3 regions of the Bradyrhizobium sp. AUGA SZCCT0222 genome follow, and region 1 is predicted to be linked to each of the others. Evidence: predicted binding sites of a transcription regulator. Region 1 holds the regulator's gene; each other region holds the start of a gene.
What was found. The regulator PhoB, encoded in region 1, activates phosphate uptake and scavenging genes when phosphate is short. The targets are predictions, from matches to a motif close to TGTCATNNANCTGTCAT.
Positions count from the first base shown of each region.

Region 1 (6,538 bases):
CAGCTTGCAGACCGGGGCCGGGTAATCGTGCTTGGTCAGGATGTCGTCGAGCGCCGGGCCGAGCCGGGTCAGCCGTCCGCGCAGGTCGAGCGCGTTGACCTCGAACGGCAGCGCCGCATCGTCGATGGGAACCGCCGATGGCGCGCGGATCGGCGCTGAGGGCGTGATTTTGATGTCGGGGGATTGAGTCATGGCGCTTTATCTGGGGTCGGGGGACAGGAATCGGAAGGGGTATTACGTCGTCCCGGCGAAGGCCGGGACCCATAGCCACCGGCGGCAGTTGTTGCACGCTGGCCGTTGTCTTCCGTTTTCAACAATCGGGGCCGCGGCGTATGGGTCCCGGCCTTCGCCGGGACGACAGCTACATTGGGGCCTCTACGCCACTTCGTTAAAACACCAGGCCAGAATGCCCTTTTGCGCATGCAGGCGGTTTTCGGCTTCGTCGAACACCACCGATTGCGGGCCGTCGATCACCTCGTCGGTGACCTCCTCACCGCGATGAGCCGGCAGGCAGTGCATGAACAGCGCGTCGGGCTTGGCCAGCGACATCAGCTGGGCGTTGACCTGGTAGGGCTTGAGCACGTTGTGGCGATGCTCGCCGTCCTTGTCGCCCATCGACACCCAGGTGTCGGTCACGACGCAGTCGGCGCCGGCGACGGCGGCTTCCGGGTCGTTGCCGAGCACGATCGGCGCCTGCGTCGCCTTGATCCAGTCCTTCATCGCCTTGTTCGGCGCGAGCTGCGGCGGGGTGGCCACGTTCAGTTTGAACTTCAAACGCTCTGCCGCATGCGCCCATGACGCCAGCACGTTGTTGTCATCGCCGGTCCAGGCCACGGTGCGGCCCTCGATCGAACCGCGATGCTCCTCGAACGTCATCAGGTCAGCCATCACCTGGCAGGGATGCGAGCGCCGGGTGAGGCCGTTGATGACGGGCACAGTGGCGTTGGCGGCGAGCTCCAGCAGCGCATCGTGGTTGAGGATGCGGATCATGATCGCATCGACGTAACGCGACAGCACGCGCGCGGTATCGGCGATGGTTTCGCCGCGGCCGAGCTGCATTTCCGCACCGGTCAGCATGATGGCTTCGCCGCCGAGCTGGCGCATGCCGACGTCGAACGAGACCCGGGTGCGGGTCGACGGCCGTTCGAAGATCATCGCCAGCGTCTTGCCCTCGAGCGGCTTTCTGGGCGTCTCATGCGCCTTCAGCTTCGCCTTCATGGCGACGCTCAGGTCCAGCATGTTGCGCAATTCCTTCGGCGGCAGCTCGCTGATATCGAGAAAGTGACGTAGGGACTTGCTCATCACCCCGCCGCCTTCTTCTTGTCGCCTGACAGCGCGATGCAGGCGCGTTCGAGGCTTTGGACGGATTGCTCGATCTCGGATTCGGAAACGATCAGGGGCGCGAGGAAGCGCACGACATTGTCGCCGGCGCCGACCGTCAGCAGCTTCTGGTCGCGCAGCGCGGCGACGAGATCGCCCGAGGGCACCACGGCCTTGACGCCGATCAGCAGCCCTTCGCCGCGCACTTCCGCCAGCACGGCAGGATAGCGATCGACCACGGAAGCGAGCTTCTGTTTCAAGAGCAGCGACACTTTCTGCACGTGGTCGAAGAAGCCGGGTTTGAGCATCACGTCGAGCACCGCGTTGGCGGAAGCGATCGCAAGCGGATTGCCGCCGAAGGTCGAGCCGTGCGAGCCCGGCGTCATGCCGGACGCCGCCTCTGCCGTGGCAAGGCAGGCGCCGATCGGAAAGCCGCCGCCGAGCGCTTTTGCCAGCGACATGATGTCGGGGGTGACGCCAAGGCGCTTATAGGCAAACAGATCGCCGGTGCGGCCCATGCCGGTCTGCACCTCGTCGAAAATCAGCAGCAGGCCCTTGTCGTCGCACAATTGGCGGAGCGCCTTGTAGAACGCATGCGGCGCGCTGCGGACACCGCCCTCGCCCTGCACCGGCTCGATCAGGATGGCGGCAGTCTCTGGCCCGATCGCCTTCTTGACCGCTTCGAGATCGCCATGCGCGACCTGGTCGAAGCCGTCCAGCGGCGGACCGAAACCTTCCAGATATTTGGCAGATCCCGTAGCCGCCAGCGTGCCCAGCGTGCGGCCGTGGAACGCGCCCTCGAAGGTGACGAGGCGATAGCGCTCCGGATGTCCCTTGGCGGCGTGATAGCGGCGCGCGACCTTGATCGCGCATTCCATCGCTTCCGCGCCGGAATTACAGAAGAACACCAGATCGGCAAAGCTCTGCTCGCACAGCCTTGCTGCAAGCTTGTCGCCGTCCGGGCTCCGGAACAGGTTCGACATGTGCCAAAGCTTGGTGGCCTGCTCCTGCAAGGCCGCGACCAGATGCGGATGGCAGTGGCCGAGCGCATTCACCGCCACACCCGAGGTGAAGTCGAGATAGCGCTCGCCTGACGTCGAGATCAGCCACGCGCCTTCGCCGCGTTCGAAACCGAGATCGACTCTCGCGAATACGGGAAGCAGATGCGACGGGGCGCTGTTGGTCATGGCTATCACTGACGGTTAGAGACCGGCCACATAGCGTGCATTGGCGCGAACGCGGCACAGCCGGTCTTGCGAAAACAAAACGTGCCGCCTTTTCGGGGCGGCACGTAGCAAGCATTCTATGCTGGCTTTGGACCGTGTCAACACGCCTAAAAACCGCTTCCCTGCGGTGCAGGATAAAGCAATCCGTAGCATTCCGGTGCCGTGGAAAACGCCAATTGCAATGCATAAGTACCGGAACATGTGGACGCGCGGACGCGGACTCTTGCGCCAGAGTCCCGCCATATTGTAGCGTCTGGGCTGTCGGGTACGACATCTCGTGCGGAAGTACTGACCCCTAGAGTCCATTTTGTAAGGCGTAAACGTTCGGGCGGCTTTTTTGCGCCCGGCGAGGGCTAAGGGATTCTGCCCGCTGGGATTTTTGAGAATTGGCATCGCCAGCGCTGCCCCCGGTTTGGCCGGCTCTGTGCGAAGGGAAGAATGCGATGACGGTATTGACCTGGTCCGACGAGCGCGTCGAGCAGCTTAAAAAGCTCTGGGAGGGCGGACTTTCCGCCAGCCAGATCGCCGCGGAACTTGGAAATGTGACGCGAAATGCAGTGATCGGCAAAGTGCACCGGCTGGGTCTTTCCGGCCGTGCCAAGAGCCCCTCCTCGGCCGCGCCGCGTCAGCGCAAGGCGCGCCCCGCCCAGCAGATGATGCGGGTGGCGCGCCCGGTGTCGCGCGGCAACACCGCGCTGGCCCACGCCTTCGAGGTGGAGATGGAGCCGGATCCGGTCGCCTACGACAATGTGGTGCCGATGAGCCAGCGGCTGACGCTGCTCGAATTGAACGAGGCCACCTGCCACTGGCCGATCGGCGATCCCTCCAGCTCGGAATTCTTTTTCTGCGGCGGCAAGGCGCTCAGCAGCCTGCCCTATTGCGCGCATCACTCGCGCATCGCCTATCAGCCGGCCTCCGATCGCCGCCGCCCGGCGCCGAAGCCGACCAGGTAAGAGCTGCGCTCACAGATGTCGTCCCGGCGAAGGCCGGGACCCATAACCACAGGCGTTCGTGGTTATGCCCGGCTGGAGCTCCAGCTCATTTCAAAAATTGACATCAGTGGTTATGGGTCCCGGCTCAAGGCCGGGACGACAGCGGATTTTGCCGCGCCTTACGCGTCCTACTCCACCTTCGCGAACCGATCATCCAGCGCGTAGCCGGCGCCGCGCACGGTGCGGATCGGGTCCTGTTCGCGGCCGGGGTTGAGCAGTTTGCGCAGGCGGCCGATATGGACGTCGACGGTACGCTCGTCGATGTAGATGTCGCGGCCCCAGACGCTGTCGAGCAGTTGCTCGCGGCTGAACACGCGGCCGGGATGTTCCAGGAAGAACTCCAGCAGGCGATATTCGGTGGGCCCGAGATCGATCGGACGGCCCGAGCGCGCGACGCGGCGCTTCTCGCGGTCGAGTTCGATATCGCCATAGGTCAGCACGGTGGCGAGCCGCTCCGGGCTCGCCCGCCTGAGCAGGCCCTTCACCCTCGCCAGCAGCTCCGGCACCGAAAAGGGTTTTACGATGTAGTCGTCGGCGCCGGTCGCCAGCCCCCGCACCCGTTCGCTTTCCTCGCCGCGCGCGGTCAGCATGATGATCGGCAGCGCCTTGGTCTCCGGCCGTGCCCTTAAGCGACGGCACAGTTCGATGCCGGACAGGCCCGGCAGCATCCAGTCCAGCACGATCAGGTCGGGCACCCGCTCCTTCAGCCGTGTATCGGCGTCGTCACCGCGGGCGACGGTTTCGACCTCATAGCCTTCGGCATCGAGGTTGTAGCGCAGAAGCGTGGTGAGCGCTTCCTCGTCTTCAACCACCAGAATGCGTGCGTTCATCTATGTAAGCCTCTTGTGTTTTGACGCGCTGTCGATACGCGAAAAACGTCTCTCGTTCCGCTGTCAGTTCAGTAACTAGTTTCCCGGCACAGTCGTGGCGAAATTCGTCATGTCGCCCTTCGGGCGCTTGTCGAGGATCTGCTGGCCTTCGATCATGTAGAACACGGTCTCGGCGATGTTGGTGGCATGGTCGCCGATCCGCTCGATGTTCTTGGCGCAGAACATCAGATGGATACAGAACGAGATGTTGCGCGGATCTTCCATCATGTAGGTCAGGAGTTCGCGGAACAGCGAAGTGCAGATGGCGTCGACTTCCTCGTCGCCCTTCCAGACCGCCATCGCCGCCGGCAGGTCGTGCGACGCGTAGGCGTCGAGCACGGACTTGACCTGCGACTGCACCAGATCGGTCATGTGTTCAAGACCGCGGATCAGTTTCAGCGGCTGGAAATCGTTCTCCAGCGCCGCGACGCGCTTGCCCATGTTCTTGGCGAGGTCGCCGATCCGTTCCAGATCGGTGGCCACCCGCATGGCGCCGACGATCTCGCGCAGGTCGATGGCCATCGGCTGGCGGCGGGCAATCGTCAGCACCGCGCGTTCCTCGATCAGGTGCTGCAGGCGGTCGATCTCGGCGTCGGAGGCGACGACGCGTTTTCCCAGCGCAACATCGCGCCGGATCAAGGCATCGACGGATTCGGTGATCATGCGTTCGGCAAGGCCGCCCATTTCGGCGACCAGGCGGGTCAATTCCTGAAGATCGCTGTCGAACGCCTTCGCGGTATGCTCTGAAGCCATTGTCTTCTCCTCGCGATGTGCGCTTAGCCGAACCGGCCGGTAATGTAATCCTGGGTGCGTCGATCGCCCGGCGAGGTGAAAATCTTGTTGGTGTCGTCGAATTCGACCAGTTCACCGAGATACATGAAGGCGGTCTTGTCCGAGACGCGCGCCGCCTGCTGCATGTTATGGGTCACGATGGCGATGGTGTAGTCCTCCGCCAATTCTGTGATCAATTCCTCGACCTTGGCGGTCGAAATCGGGTCCAGCGCCGAGCAGGGCTCGTCGAACAGGATCACTTCAGGGCGCACCGCCACGGTGCGCGCGATGCAGAGCCGCTGCTGCTGGCCGCCGGACAGGCTGAGGCCCGATGCATTCAGCTTGTCCTTGACCTCGTTCCACAGCGCACCGCCACGCAACGCCTTTTCGACGCGGCCGTCCATCTCGGATTTCGATATCTTCTCATAGAGGCGGATGCCGAAGGCGATGTTTTCGTAGATCGTCATCGGAAACGGCGTCGGCTTCTGGAACACCATGCCGACCCGGGCGCGCAGCAGATTGAGATCGAGCTTGGGGTCGAGGATGTTGGTCTGGTCGAGCATCAATTGCCCGGTCGCCTTCTGGCCCGGATAGAGGTCGTACATCCGGTTGAAGATCCGCAGCAGCGTGGACTTGCCGCAGCCGGACGGCCCGATGAAGGCGGTGACGCGGTGGGTGCCGAGCGTGAGGTTGATGTTCTTCAGCGCATGGTGCTCGCCATAGTAGAAGTTCAGGCCGCGCGCGGTCACTTTCGGCGGCGCGTCGGGCAGCGCCACGTGGGGAACGCCCGCGTTGACGGCACTCATGGATACAGAAACTTCGGTCATTTTGCGGTCCTCTCGGCGCCAAGGATGCGCGCGCCAATATTCAGGGCGAGTACGGTCAGGGTGATGAGCAGCGCCCCGCTCCAGGCGAGCTGCTTCCAGTATTCGTAGGGGCTCTGCACGAAGTTGTTGATGGTGACCGGCAGGTTCGCCATCGTCTTGGTGAGGTCGAGGCTGAAGAACTGGTTCGACAGCGCGGTGAACAGCAGCGGCGCGGTTTCGCCGGCGACGCGGGCGGTGGCGAGCAGCACGCCGGTGATGAGGCCACTTCGCGCGGCGCGATAGGCGATCCGCTTGATCACCAGCGAGCGCGGCAGGCCGAGCGCGGACGCCGCTTCACGCAGCGGATTGGGCACCAGGCCGAGCATGTCCTCGGTGGTGCGGACCACCACGGGGATCACGATCACGGCCAGCGCCAGACAGCCGGCAAAGGCCGAGAAGCCGCCCATCGGCACCACGATGGCGCCGTAGACGAACAGGCCGATGATGATCGAGGGCGCGCTGAGCAGGATGTCGTTGATGAAACGGATCACCGA
Region 1 is NZ_JAFCLX010000004.1:2,453-8,990, forward strand. Features, by position in the region: gene JQ629_RS04250 (Hsp33 family molecular chaperone) at 1-192, opposite strand, end outside; gene argF (ornithine carbamoyltransferase) at 376-1,302, opposite strand; gene JQ629_RS04260 (aspartate aminotransferase family protein) at 1,302-2,507, opposite strand; gene JQ629_RS04265 (GcrA family cell cycle regulator) at 2,990-3,499, shown strand; gene phoB (phosphate regulon transcriptional regulator PhoB) at 3,667-4,368, opposite strand; gene phoU (phosphate signaling complex protein PhoU) at 4,444-5,160, opposite strand; gene pstB (phosphate ABC transporter ATP-binding protein PstB) at 5,184-6,005, opposite strand; gene pstA (phosphate ABC transporter permease PstA) at 6,002-6,538, opposite strand, start outside.

Region 2 (6,538 bases), on a different contig from region 1:
GGATCGAGGCCCGGAAAGGACGGCAGCAGCGATGGATGGATGTTGAGCATTTTGCCGTACCAGCGTTTGACGAATTCGGCGGTAAACAGCCGCATGAATCCGCCAAGGCAAATCAGCTCGACATTCTTTTCATCGAGCGCCCGCTGCAGCACCGCCTCGAAGGCTGCGCGGTCCTTGCCGAACGGCTTGCTCTCGATCACGGTCGTGGGAATGCCGCTCGCAGCAGCCTTTTCCAGGCCACCGGCATCGGCGCGGTTGGAAATCACGGTGACGATTTCCGCCGGGAAATCCGGTGCTTTGGCCGCGTCGATCAGCGCGGCCATGTTCGATCCACGCCCGGAGATCAGAATGGCGACGCGGCGCTTCACGGCGTCACCGCGACAGGTCCAGATGACCGTTATAGACCACGCGATGCTCGCCTTCCGCCGCGATCACTTCACCGAGCAGGGCGACGGTCTCGCCGCCCTCGGTGAGGATTTCGGTGACCCTGTCGATCGCATCCGGCTTGACGATCGCGATCATGCCGATGCCGCAGTTGAAGGTGCGCAACAATTCGAGCTCGGCGATGCCGCCCTGCTCGGCCAGCCATTTGAAGACAGGCAATACCGGCAGCCGCGCCAGATCGATGCCGACCCCGAGATGCTTCGGCAGCACGCGCGGAATGTTGTCGGTGAAGCCGCCGCCGGTGATGTGGGCGAGGCCTTTGATGGCGCCGGTTTCGCGGATCGCGCGCAGGCACGATTTCACATAGAGCCGCGTCGGCGCCAGCAGCGCGCCGCCGAGCGTCATCACGGGCGAGAACGGTGCCGGGGCGTCAAAGCCGAGGCCGGTGTTTTCAACGATTTTTCGAACCAGCGAGAAGCCATTGGAATGCACGCCCGAGGAGGCAAGACCGATCACGGCGTCGCCGATCGCAATGTCTGAACTCGGCAGCAGCGTGCCGCGCTCGGCAGCCCCCACAGCAAAGCCCGCGAGGTCGTAATCGCCGTCCTTGTAGAGGCCAGGCATTTCCGCGGTCTCGCCGCCGATCAGGGCGCAGCCGGACTCCCGGCAGCCCTCGGCAATGCCGGCCACGATGGCAGCCGCAGCTTCCGGATCGAGCTTGCCGCAGGCGAAATAGTCGAGGAAGAACAGCGGTTCGGCGCCCTGCACCACGAGGTCATTGACCGACATCGCCACCAGGTCGATGCCGATTCCGCCATGCAGGCCGGTCTCGATCGCGATCTTGACCTTGGTGCCGACGCCGTCGGTCGCGGCCACCAGCACCGGGTCCGTGAAGCCGGCTGCCTTGAGGTCGAACAGCCCGCCAAAGCCGCCGATCTCGGCGTCGGCGCCGGCGCGGGCGGTGGCACGCACCATCGGCTTGATGAGATCGACGAGGCGATTGCCCGCATCGATATCGACGCCCGAATCGGCGTAAGTGAGCCCGTTTTTGCGGTCGATCATGCTCAATTCCCGTCAGAAGACGGCTGGTTACGAGGATTTCGGCGATCCTGCAATGGCTCGCAAGCACGGGGTCGATATACTATGTAGATAACAACCGGCCCGCCCCGCAAAGGGCCGGATCTGTTACGCAATTAGGCCGGTAGCCGGGAAGCGACCGAGTTGAATATTCCGAATATCATTACACTGGGTCGCATCATCCTGGTGCCCATTATCGTCTGGGCGATCGCCTCGAGGCAGATGGAGATCGCGTTCGCTATCTTCGTTATTGCCGGCGTCAGCGACGCCGTCGACGGTTTCCTCGCCAAGCGCTTCAATATGACCAGCGAGCTCGGCGCCCTGCTCGATCCCCTCGCCGACAAGGCGCTTTTGGTCTCGATCTACGTCTCGCTCGGAATCTGGGGCGCGGTGCCGCTGTGGATCGTGATCCTGGTGGTGTCGCGCGACATCATGATCGTCACCGCCGTGATTGTGTCATGGTTGTTCGACAAGCCTATCCCGATGAAACCCTTGATGGTCTCGAAGCTCAACACGGTGGCGCAGGTGGCGTTCGCCGCCCTGGTGCTAGCGTCGCTCGGCTTCAACTTCAAGCCGACCCCATACGACCTGATCCTGATGGGCTTTGTTACGGTCTTTACTTTGGTTTCCGTCTCCCTCTATCTCGTGGAGTGGGTGCGGCACATGAGTACGATCGAGGCCAAATAGGCGTTTTGTCTGAAGCGTTTTGTTTGACGCGTCCTCACGCGAACCGGTACCCACTTCGCTTGAAAACGCCATGGTTCCGGAGACTTGCGTGGCAGTTCGCGTTCAACCCCGTCAGCTTGCCTTTGCGCTGCCGCATGCAGAAAGCCTGACCCGCGACAATTTTCTGGAAGGGCCGGCCAATGAGGCGGGCCTGGCGCTGATCGAAAGCTGGCCCGACTGGCCCAACCGCATCATGCTGCTGGTAGGCCCGGAAGGCTCCGGCAAGAGCCATCTCGCCGCGATCTGGGCCGAGCAAGCCGGCGCCCGCTCGATATCCGCACACGCTTTGACGCCCACCGCCGTACCCGGCGCGCTTGCGACGGGGGCGCTGGTGGTCGAGGACCTGAAACCGGGGGATTTCGACGAGCGTGCGATGTTCCACCTGATGAATCTGGGGCGGGAAGACGAAGCCTTCATTCTGATGACGGCGCGGATGGCGCCATCGGCGTTCGAGGTCGAGCTGCGCGATCTGCGCTCGCGGCTGCGCGCGGTGCCGACGGTTCCGCTATTGCCGCCCGACGATCTGTTGTTCCGCAGCCTGATCGTCAAATTCTGCGCCGACCGGCAGCTCAGCATCGACGAGACTGTCGTGAGCTATCTCGCCAGCCGGATCGAGCGGTCCTATGCGGCTGCGCGCCAGGCCATCGACCTGCTGGATAGCGAGGCGCTGCGGCTCGGCCGGCCGGTGACCCGGGCGCTGGCAGCCGAATTGCTGCGCAACGCCTGACGGGCGCTGCTGCCGCTGCGCGACATGTCACGCCCCTGCCGCCTTGACGGCGGCGGCGGGCGGAACATCAATGTCATCGAAACGTCATCCAACTATCACATGGTGCGCACGGCATCCGCCTAAACTGGCGCTGCGCTCCAACTGAGATGGACCGAAACTTCATGGACTCGGCACAAGCTATTGAAATAACAGAAAAAGACGCAATTGCCGAAGCGCCACTGGCCATCGCCGCCAGCCCGGAGCGGTTCATCAATCGTGAGCAGTCCTGGCTGCACTTCAATCGCCGCGTGCTCGAGGAAGCGGTCAATCCCGGCCACCCCACGCTGGAGCGGGTCCGGTTCCTGTCGATTTCAGCCAATAACCTTGATGAATTCTTCATGGTCCGTGTCGCCGGTATCAAGGCGCAGGTCCGTGAAGGCATCGCCGAACGCAGCCCCGACGGCCTGACCCCGTCCGAGCAACTCGTCGCCATCAACAAGACGGTTTCGGAACTCGCCTCCGACCAGCAGGCCATCTGGAGCGACCTGCGCACCATTCTGTCCAAGACCGGGATCATTCTGGTCGATGGCCATGACGTCACCAAGGCCGAGCGGAGCTGGATCGAGGATCACTTCCTCCACAACATCTTCCCGCTGCTGACGCCGCTCGCCATCGATCCGGCGCACCCCTTCCCGTTCATCCCGAGCCTCGGCTTCACGATCGCGCTGCATTTGGCGCGGGTCGCCGACGGCAAGCCGATGAACGCGCTGATCCGCATGCCCGGCAAGATCGACCGCTTTATCCGCATGCCCGCGGGCAAGGACGGCGCGGTACGCCTGATCACCCTGGAACAGGCCACCGGCCTGTTCATCGGCCGGCTGTTCCCCGGCTACACCGTCAAGGGCCAGGGCGCCTTCCGCATCATCCGCGACTCCGAACTGGAAATCGAGGAAGAGGCCGAGGATCTGGTCCGCCTGTTCGAGACCGCGCTGAAGCGGCGGCGGCGCGGATCGGTGATCCGGCTCGAGATCGAAGCCAAGATGCCGGAGGAGCTTCGCGCCTTCGTGCAGCAGGCGCTGTCCACCGCCGACGACGAGATTTTCCTGGTCGACGGCGTGCTGGCGATGAACGAGCTGTCGCAGCTGACGCGACTCGACCGGCCCGACCTCGAATTCGTGCCCTATGTGCCGCGCCATCCCGAGCGCGTGCGCGACCATGGCGGCGATATCTTCGCTGCGATCCGGCAGAAGGATCTGGTGGTCCATCACCCCTACGAATCCTTCGACGTCGTCGTGCAATTCCTGCAACAGGCCGCCCGCGACCCCGACGTGGTCGCCATCAAGCAGACGCTGTACCGCACCTCGAACAACTCGCCGATCGTGCGCGCGCTGGCCGAAGCCGCCGAAGCCGGCAAGTCGGTGACCGCATTGATCGAACTGAAGGCCCGGTTCGACGAGGAAGCCAATATCCGCTGGGCGCGCGACCTCGAACGCGCCGGCGTGCAGGTGGTGTACGGGTTCATCGAACTGAAGACCCACGCCAAATTGTCGATGGTGGTGCGCCGCGAGGGCGGCAACCTCACCACCTATGTGCACACCGGCACCGGCAACTACCATCCGGTCACCGCGCGCATCTATACCGACCTGTCCTACTTCACCTCGGATCCGATCATCGGGCGCGATGCGGCGCGGGTGTTCAACTACATCACCGGCTATGCCGAACCCAGCGACATCGAGCGCATGGCGGTGTCGCCGCTGACGCTGCGCAAGCGCATCATCGAGCACATCAAGGGCGAGACCAGTTACATCCGCCATGGCAAGCCCGGCGCGATCTGGATGAAGATGAACTCGCTGGTCGATCCCGACATCATTGATGCGCTGTATGAGGCGTCGCAGGCCGGCGTTTCGATTGATCTCGTGGTACGCGGCATCTGCTGCCTGCGGCCCGGGCTGCCCGGACTTTCCGAAAACATCCGCGTCAAGTCCATCATCGGCCGCTTCCTCGAACACGGCCGAATCTACTGCTTTGGCATGGGTCAAGGCCTGCCGAGCACAAAAGCTGCTGTGTATATCTCGTCCGCCGACATGATGCCGCGCAACCTGGACCGCCGCGTCGAGGTGCTCTGTCCGCTGCAAAATCCTACGGTGCATCAGCAGGTTCTCGAACAGATCATGGTCGCGAACCTGAAGGATACCGAGCAAAGCTGGCAATTGTTGCCGGACGGGTCTTCAACGCGTATGAAGGCCGCGAAAGGCGAAGAGCCGTTCAATCTGCACAACTACTTCATGACGAATCCGAGTCTGTCAGGCCGTGGAAAGTCTCTCAAGGAATCTTCGCCGCGCCGCCTCACGCGCCGTAATGAGCGTCAGCATTCGTCCTAGCGGGTTGCGTCACATGGGGGATTGGCGTTGAAGCGGCCGCGCAAGCGCGCTACCAGCGTCGCCGTCATCGATATCGGCTCGAACTCGGTTCGTCTCGTCGTCTATGAAACGATGGCGCGCAGCCTCGTCACGATCTTCAACGAGAAGGCGCTGTGCGGGCTCGGCCGCGAGGTCCAGACCACCGGGCTGCTGGCGACCGACGCCGTCGCCAAGGCATTGACCGCGCTGCGGCGGTTTCGCGCGTTGTGCAAGATCCAGAAGGTCGGCCGCGTCTATGCGATCGCCACGGCGGCCTGCCGCGACGCCTCCAACGGCCCCGATTTCATCGCCAAGGCCGAGCGCATCTGCGGCGCCCCCATTCAAATCCTGTCGGGACCGCGCGAGGCCAAATTGTCGGCGCTCGGAGTCGTGTCCGGCGTGCACAATCCCGACGGCATCGTCGGCGATCTCGGCGGCGGTTCGCTCGAACTGATCGACGTGCACCGCAACCGCGTCCGCAGCGGCGTCACGCTGCCGCTCGGCAGCCTGGCGCTGCAGGATCTGTCGGACAAATCGCTGAAACGCGCCGACCGAATAGTCCGGGACGAACTGTCCGACGTCGCCCAGCTCAAGGCCGGCCGCGGCCGCACCTTCTATGCGGTCGGCGGCACCTGGCGCGCGCTGGCGCGTATCCACATCATCCAGAGCGACTACCCGCTGCGGGTGATGCACGGCTATTCGATCCCGGCGGCGGAAGCGCTCGACTTCGCGCAGCGGCTGAGGCGGCTGGCCGCGGCCAACATGCTGGCCAATATCGAGATGATCTCCGACGCGCGGCGGCCGCTGCTGACCTACGCGGCGCTGGTGCTCGAACACATCATTCGCGTTGCCAGGCCCAAGACCATCGTGTTCTCGACCTTCGGCGTGCGCGAGGGGCTGCTCTACGAGAAGCTGCCGCCATCCGAGCGCGCCCTCGATGGATTTATCTGCGCCGCGCAAACGCTGAACCAGCTGTTGTCGCGGTCCGCCCGCCATGCCGAAGAACTGGTCTCGTGGACCGATCGTCTGGTCAGGGTCGTCAAGCTGCGCGAAACCGTCGAGGAACGGCGGCTGCGCCACGCCGCATGCCTGCTGTCCGACATCGGCTGGCGGGTGCATCCGGACCATCGCGGCGAGGAGACGCTGAGCCTGATCACCAACGGCAATTTCGGCTCGATCAGCCACCAGGGCCGCGCCTTTGTCGCGCTGTCGGTGTTTTATCGCTACGCCGGTCTCAGCGAGGAAA
Region 2 is NZ_JAFCLX010000016.1:23,001-29,538, reverse strand. Features, by position in the region: gene purN (phosphoribosylglycinamide formyltransferase) at 1-368, opposite strand, end outside; gene purM (phosphoribosylformylglycinamidine cyclo-ligase) at 373-1,446, opposite strand; gene JQ629_RS16210 (CDP-alcohol phosphatidyltransferase family protein) at 1,606-2,148, shown strand; gene JQ629_RS16205 (P-loop NTPase family protein) at 2,237-2,914, shown strand; gene JQ629_RS16200 (RNA degradosome polyphosphate kinase) at 3,076-5,274, shown strand; gene ppx (exopolyphosphatase) at 5,302-6,538, shown strand, end outside.
Region 2: the regulator PhoB is predicted to act here: its motif matches at 2,997-3,013, upstream of JQ629_RS16200 (RNA degradosome polyphosphate kinase).

Region 3 (6,538 bases), on a different contig from region 1:
AGATTCGATACCTCGGGATTTCGGCGGTCGGCGACACCGCGGCGCTGCATCAGGTGATCGATGCCGGTGTCTTCGACAGCGCGCAAATCGTCTACAACATGCTCAATCCATCCGCCGCCGAAGACCTGCCGAAAAATTATCCGGCGCAGGATTATGCAGGGTTGTTCGATCGCACGATGGCGGCCGGCGTCGGCGTCGTCGGCATCCGCGTGCTGGCGGGCGGCGCCCTGTCGGGCTCGGCCGCGCGGCATCCGATTGCAAGCCCGGCGCCCGAGCCGATCGGATCGAGCATGAGCTACGATGCCGATATAGAGCGCGCCCGCCGCCTGATGCCGCTGGTGGAGGAGGGGTTTGCTTCCAGCCTGACCGAGGCCGCGACGCGGTTTGCGCTGTCGCATCCGGCAATGGGCACCATCCTGGTCGGTATGGCGACGCCGCAGGAGTTCGAAGGCGCATTCGCCGCGGTTGAAAAAGGGCCATTGCCACAGGCGGCGCTGGACCGGTTGTCGGCACTGCGGCAGGCGTTTGCGGGCGAGGCGCGGTGATGTCGGTGAGAGGACGTAGCCCGGATGAGCGAAGCGATATCCGGGACCGCCGTTCCCGCATGTCGCTTCGCTCATGCGGGCTACACTCCTGAATGGTCCGCCGTAAAGGAATCGCGGATGGTCGCCAGCGCCACCTATGCCGAATTCCTGCGCGAGCAACTGGCGCCGCTGGGCCGCGTCACCATGCGGCGCATGTTCGGCAAGACCGGCGTGTTCTGCGACGGCGTGATGCTTGCCATGGTGACGGAGAATACGCTCTATTTCCGGGTCGATGACCAGAACCGTGAGATATTCAAGGAAGCCGAGGCGTTTCCGCCGCTCAACTATGCGAAGAAGGGCGCCCTGATCGACCTCTCCTTCTGGCGCGTGCCGGAGCGGCTGTTCGACGAACCCGATGAGCTGATCGCCTGGGCGCGCGCCGCGCTCGCGGCGGCGCACCGGGTTGCGGCGAAGCGGGGGCGCGCGGCACCAAGCAAACCCAATCGTCGTCGTCCCGGCGAACGCCGGGACCCATAACCACAAATGCTTATTGTTAGAGCCGATGTCGCTCCAGCCTCGTGCACGATGACCTTCGGTGGCTATGGGTCCCGGCCTTCGCCGGGACGACATGGAATTTGTCGCGCGCCCGCTCACCGCCCCGGGCTGGAAATCAGCGGCGGTGCGGTTGAACCGGCGGCGAGCGAGCGTTGCACCATGACGGTGTCGGCCCAGCGGCCGTAGCGGTAGGCGACACCCGGCAGCAGGCCGGCGCGGGCAAAGCCGAACCTTTCGTGCAGCGCGAGCGAGGCCGTGTTGTCGGAATCGATATAGCCGATCATCTGCCGGAACCCGGCCGCCGCGCAGACATCGATCAGCTCCTGCAACAGCAGCCGTCCGACGCCGCGTCCCTGATGCTCGCGATGCACATAGATCGAATGCTTGACCGCGTAGCGATAGGCCGGCCGCTTGCGAAACAGCACGACGTAAGCGTAGCCCACCACCTCGCCGCCGCAGGTCGCCACCAGATGCGGCAGGCGCTGGCTGCGCAGGTTCTTGCGCCGGTCGCGCAGGTCCTCCGGCTCCGGGGTGCCGCTGTCGTCGACGCCTTCCTCGATGCCGCGGCGGATATGATGCCGGTAGATCGCCAGCATTGCCTCGACATCGCCATCGCGCGAGGGCCGGACCAGCACCGGCTGCTGGTTGGTCATGGCCGGATCTGTTGTTTCGACGGGCCGGTTCATTCGCAGACCACATAAGTATGCAGCCGGATGCGGCCGGACGGATCGACTTCCTTGTAGACGCCCTGGATTTCGACGTCGAAGCCGGGGAAGGTGTTGAAGCAGGTTTCGAACATCTTGAGATAGTCGATCATCGGCTGCGCCCGCTCGGTCAATCGTTCGCCCGGCACGATGGTGGCGATGCCGGGCGGATAGACCACAAAGGGCGTCGTGGCAATGCGGCCGGGGATGGCGTCGATCGGCAGATAGTCGACGTCGTTGCGAACCAGATAGCGCGCGGCGTCGCGCGGCGACATCGCGATGTCGGGCAGATGCTCGGCGAGGAATTGCCTGGCCTGCAGCGCGCTGACGCCGGCGTTGCGGAAGAAGCCGTGCATGTCGCCACAGAGATCGCGTAAGCGCACGCCGGCATAACGCTTCGGCCGGCGCTGATGGAATTCGGGGATCACCTCTTCCAGCGGCGCGTTGTCGTCGTGCAGTTTCTTGAAGGCGACGAGGCCCGAGATCAGCGTGCCGGCCTTGCTGGCCTCGACGCCGGGGGTGAGCAGGAACAGCAGCGAGTTGAGGTCGTTCTTTTCCGCCACGATGCGGTTCTCGCGTAAGTATTGTGCGACGATGGGGGCGGGGATGCCGTGGTCGGCATAGCGGCCGGTGGCATGGTCGAAGCCGGGGGTCAGCACCGTCAGCTTGTTCGGGTCGGTCATGGCGAAGCCCGCGGTCAGATCGGGAAAACCGTGCCAGCGCGCGTCCGGCGAAAGCTGCCAATAAACGGGGTCGGTGACCAGCATGTCGGTGGAGATGGTCTCCCAGGCCACATTGTGCACGGCGCCCGCGCGGGAGACGTCTGGTATCGCGACGCGATCGGGCACGAACGGCTCGAAGAACCAGCGGCGTTCAGGCCGTGCCTCCTTCTCCTCGAACTCGCGGCGGACCGCGCGCATCTTCTTGCGCAGTTCGATGCCGAGCCGGATCGTGTCGTCCCACAGCACCTCGCCGGAGCGGCCTTTCATCATCTGCGCGCCGACATCGAGCGAGGCAAATATCGGATAGAACGGCGAGGTCGAGGCGTGCTGCATAAAACTCTCGTTGAAGCGCCGGTGTTCGATGCGGCGCTTCTGGCCGGTGATGTGGCGGTCCTTGATGTGGATCTGCGAGGCCTGCGAGAAGCTCGCCAGCTGCTTGTGGGTCGACTGGGTCGCGATGATGCCCGGTGCGTCGGGGCCGAGACCGGACAGTCCCATCGCGAAACGGCCGGCATAGAGCGGATGGAACTTCATGAACCCGGCCCAGGCCTCGTCGAACAGGATGTAATCGCAGAGATGGCCGATCGCTTTCAGGATCATCTCGGCACTGTGGATCGTGCCGTCATAGGTGCACTGCTCGACCACGGCGACCCGGAAAGGACGCGGCTTGCGCCAGGCTTCCGGATCCTTGACCAGCGGATGGCTGCGGATGCGTTCGCGCAAACTCGTCTCGTCGATGGCGTCCCAGCGCATCGGGCCGATCAAGCCCCAGGCGTTGCGGACGGTGGGGATATAAACCGGGATGCCGCCGGCCATCATCAGCGCGCCATGATGGGCCGCCTTGTGGTTGTTGCGGTCGAACAGCACGAGGTCGCCGTCGGTGACCAGCGCGCCCAGCACCACCTTGTTGGAGGTCGAGGTGCCGTTGAGCACGAAATAGGTCTTTTCGGCGCCGAAGATTTGCGCCGCTTCCTTTTGCGCCTTCAGCGCCGGGCCTTCATGAGTGAGGAGATCGCCGAGGTCGAGCACGGAATTGTCGAGGTCGTCGCGGAACACGGCTTCGCCGAGATGTTCGACGAACACCCGGCCGATCGGGCTGCGGCTGTAAAACACGCCGCCATTGTGGCCCGGGCAGGTCCATAGCTGGTTGCCCTCTTCGGCATAGTCGACCAGCGCGCCGAAGAACGGCGTCTTCAGGGTTTCGGCATATTGCTTCAGGCGGCTGATCAGGTTCTTGGCGATGAAGGGCGGCGTTTCCTCGGACAGGAAGACATAGCCGTCGATGAAATCCAGCACCTCGACCGGCAGGTCCTCGAACCGCTTGCGGCGGATCAAAAGGATGATCGGAAAATCGAGGCCGCGCCGCCGCATCAGGTTGATCAGGGCCATGGTCTTGCCCTCGAGGCCCTTTTTGCCCCAGTCGACCACCATGCAGCCGATCGCGGCGTCGGTCTGCACCTGGATTTCCGCATCCTCGAGCTTGCGCGCCCGGACCACTTCAAAGCCGGACCGCTCGATCTCGGTGATGATCTGGTTGAAACGGAGGCCTTCGAGATCGTCGGTATCAAAGACCGGTGCGGCGAACAGAAAGGTGAAGCGTCGGAAATAGTCCATCGGTGCCCTCGAATGTGTGTCCAGCAAGCTGTTGGCGCATTCGATGACATCTGGATGACGGTTGAGTTCCGGCCCGGCCGCCCGAAACCCTGCCGCTTGATCGGCCGCTGCCCATCACCCCCGGTATCGCAGCGCCTCCACCAGCACTGCAAACGCCGGCGTGGGTTGCCGGCGGCTCGGGTAATAGAGGTGATACCCGGAAAACGGCGCGCACCAGTCGTCGAGCACGCGGATCAGACGGCCGTCGGCGAGATGCTTCTTGACCTGGTCCTCGGGCAGATAGGCGAGGCCGTGCCCCGCCAGTACCGCGTTCAGCCGGAGCGGGATGCTGTTGAACACCAGCTGCCCATCGACGCGCACCTTGACTTCGCGGCCGCGTTTCTCGAATTCCCAGGCGTAGATTCCACCTGATGTCGGCAGGCGGACAGTGATGCAGTCGTGCGCCGTAAGATCCTGCGGCTTTTTCGGCTTCGGCTTTCGTTCGAAATACGAGGGCGAGCCAACCACGGTCATGCAGAAGTCCGGTCCGATGCGCACGGCGATCATGTCCTTGGCCACTTGCTCACCGAGGCGAACGCCGGCGTCGTATCGCTCCGCGACGATGTCGGTCAGGCCGTAATCGATGGTCAGCTCGACCTTGATGTCGGGGTAACGCGGCAGCAGCGTCGTCAAGGCAGGCCAGAGCACGGCCAGGGCCGCATGCTCGCCGGCCGTGATCCGGATGGTACCGGCGGGTTTTTCCCGAAGCTCGGTCAGCGCTGACAGTTCGGAGTCGATTTGCTCGAACTTGGGGCCCACCGTCCGAACCAGCCGCTCTCCGGCCTCGGTCGTTGCCACGCTGCGGGTAGTGCGGGTCAACAACCGCAGGCCGAGCCGCTCTTCCAGTCCTCGAATGGTGTGACTGAGCGCCGATTGCGAAACCCCGAGCTGCGCTGCCGCCCGCGTAAAACTGCGTTCGCGCGCCACGGCCAGGAACGCCATGAGGTCGTTGGTGTTTTTGCCGAGCATTCATGAGCCGGTTTCATAAGTCCATGCCGATTATTAGGCCTAATCCGGCGGCGTTGCACCCGTTAAATGCCTGAAGGCACGCGGTCGTGACCTGCGCGATGTCGGCTGCGCGCAACCCCGGATCATGATCGGCGTTAGTGGACGAGGCGGGCGCAAAACGAGCGAAGCGGCAAAAAGGGATTAATGGCATGCGAAGCCCCGGTGATTTCAGATTCTCTCGGCGCGACCTGTTGGTCGTCGGCGCCGCTTCTCTCACGGCGCCGGCCCTCGGGGTGACGACCTCGACCTTCGTGGCCAAGGCCGAGATCGCCCTGAAGCCTGCGGTTTCCGGAGCCCCGGTGATGTCGAAAGTGTCCTTCAACGTGAACGGCAAGGCGCGCGAACTCGAGGTCGATACAAGGACCACGCTGCTCGATGCCTTGCGCGAAAATTTGCATTTCACCGGCACCAAGAAGGGCTGCGATCACGGCCAGTGCGGCGCATGCACCGTGATCGTCGGCGGTCGCAGGATCAATTCATGCCTGACGCTGGCTGTCATGCACGAGGGTGAGAGCGTCACCACCATCGAGGGCCTTGGCACGCCGGAGAATATGCACCCGATGCAGGCGGCGTTCGTCAAGCATGACGGCTATCAATGCGGCTATTGCACGCCCGGGCAGATCTGCTCGGCGGTCGCCGTGCTCGACGAGATCAAGGCCGGCATACCGAGCCATGTCAGCGCCGATCTGAACGCAGTCCCGCAACTCACCAATGCCGAATTGCGCGAGCGCATGAGCGGCAACATCTGCCGCTGCGGCGCCTATTCCAACATCGCCGAAGCCATCAGCGAAGTCGCCGGGAGGCAGGCATGAGATCCTTTACCTATGAGCGCGCCAATTCGCCGGCCGAGGCCGCCGCCGCGGCTGCACGCCAGCAGGGCGCCAAATTCATCGCTGGTGGTACCAACCTGCTCGACCTGATGAAGCTCGAAATCGAGACGCCGGCGCATTTGATCGACGTCAACCGTCTCGGGCTCGACAAGATCGAGCCGACCGCCGATGGCGGACTGCGGGTTGGCGCGCTGGTGCGCAACACCGATCTTGCTGCGGACGAACGGGTGCGGCGCGATTACGGCGTGCTGTCGCGCGCGCTGCTCGCCGGCGCTTCGGGCCAGTTGCGCAACAAGGCGACGACCGCGGGCAATCTGCTGCAGCGGACCCGCTGCCCCTATTTCTACGACACCAACCAGCCCTGCAACAAACGTCAGCCCGGCAGCGGTTGTTCGGCGATCGGCGGCGTCAGCCGTCAGCACGCCGTGATCGGCGCCAGCGAAGCGTGCATCGCGACCCATCCGAGCGACATGGCGGTGGCCATGCGCGCGCTCGACGCCACCGTGGAAACAATTCGACCTGACGGCGCCGCGCGCAGCATT
Region 3 is NZ_JAFCLX010000027.1:88,474-95,011, reverse strand. Features, by position in the region: gene JQ629_RS22980 (aldo/keto reductase) at 1-545, shown strand, start outside; gene JQ629_RS22975 (TfoX/Sxy family protein) at 663-1,061, shown strand; gene JQ629_RS22970 (GNAT family N-acetyltransferase) at 1,175-1,732, opposite strand; gene JQ629_RS22965 (Orn/Lys/Arg family decarboxylase) at 1,762-4,119, opposite strand; gene JQ629_RS22960 (LysR family transcriptional regulator) at 4,234-5,127, opposite strand; gene paoA (aldehyde dehydrogenase iron-sulfur subunit PaoA) at 5,316-5,978, shown strand; gene JQ629_RS22950 (FAD binding domain-containing protein) at 5,975-6,538, shown strand, end outside.
Region 3: the regulator PhoB is predicted to act here: its motif matches at 4,163-4,179, upstream of JQ629_RS22965 (Orn/Lys/Arg family decarboxylase).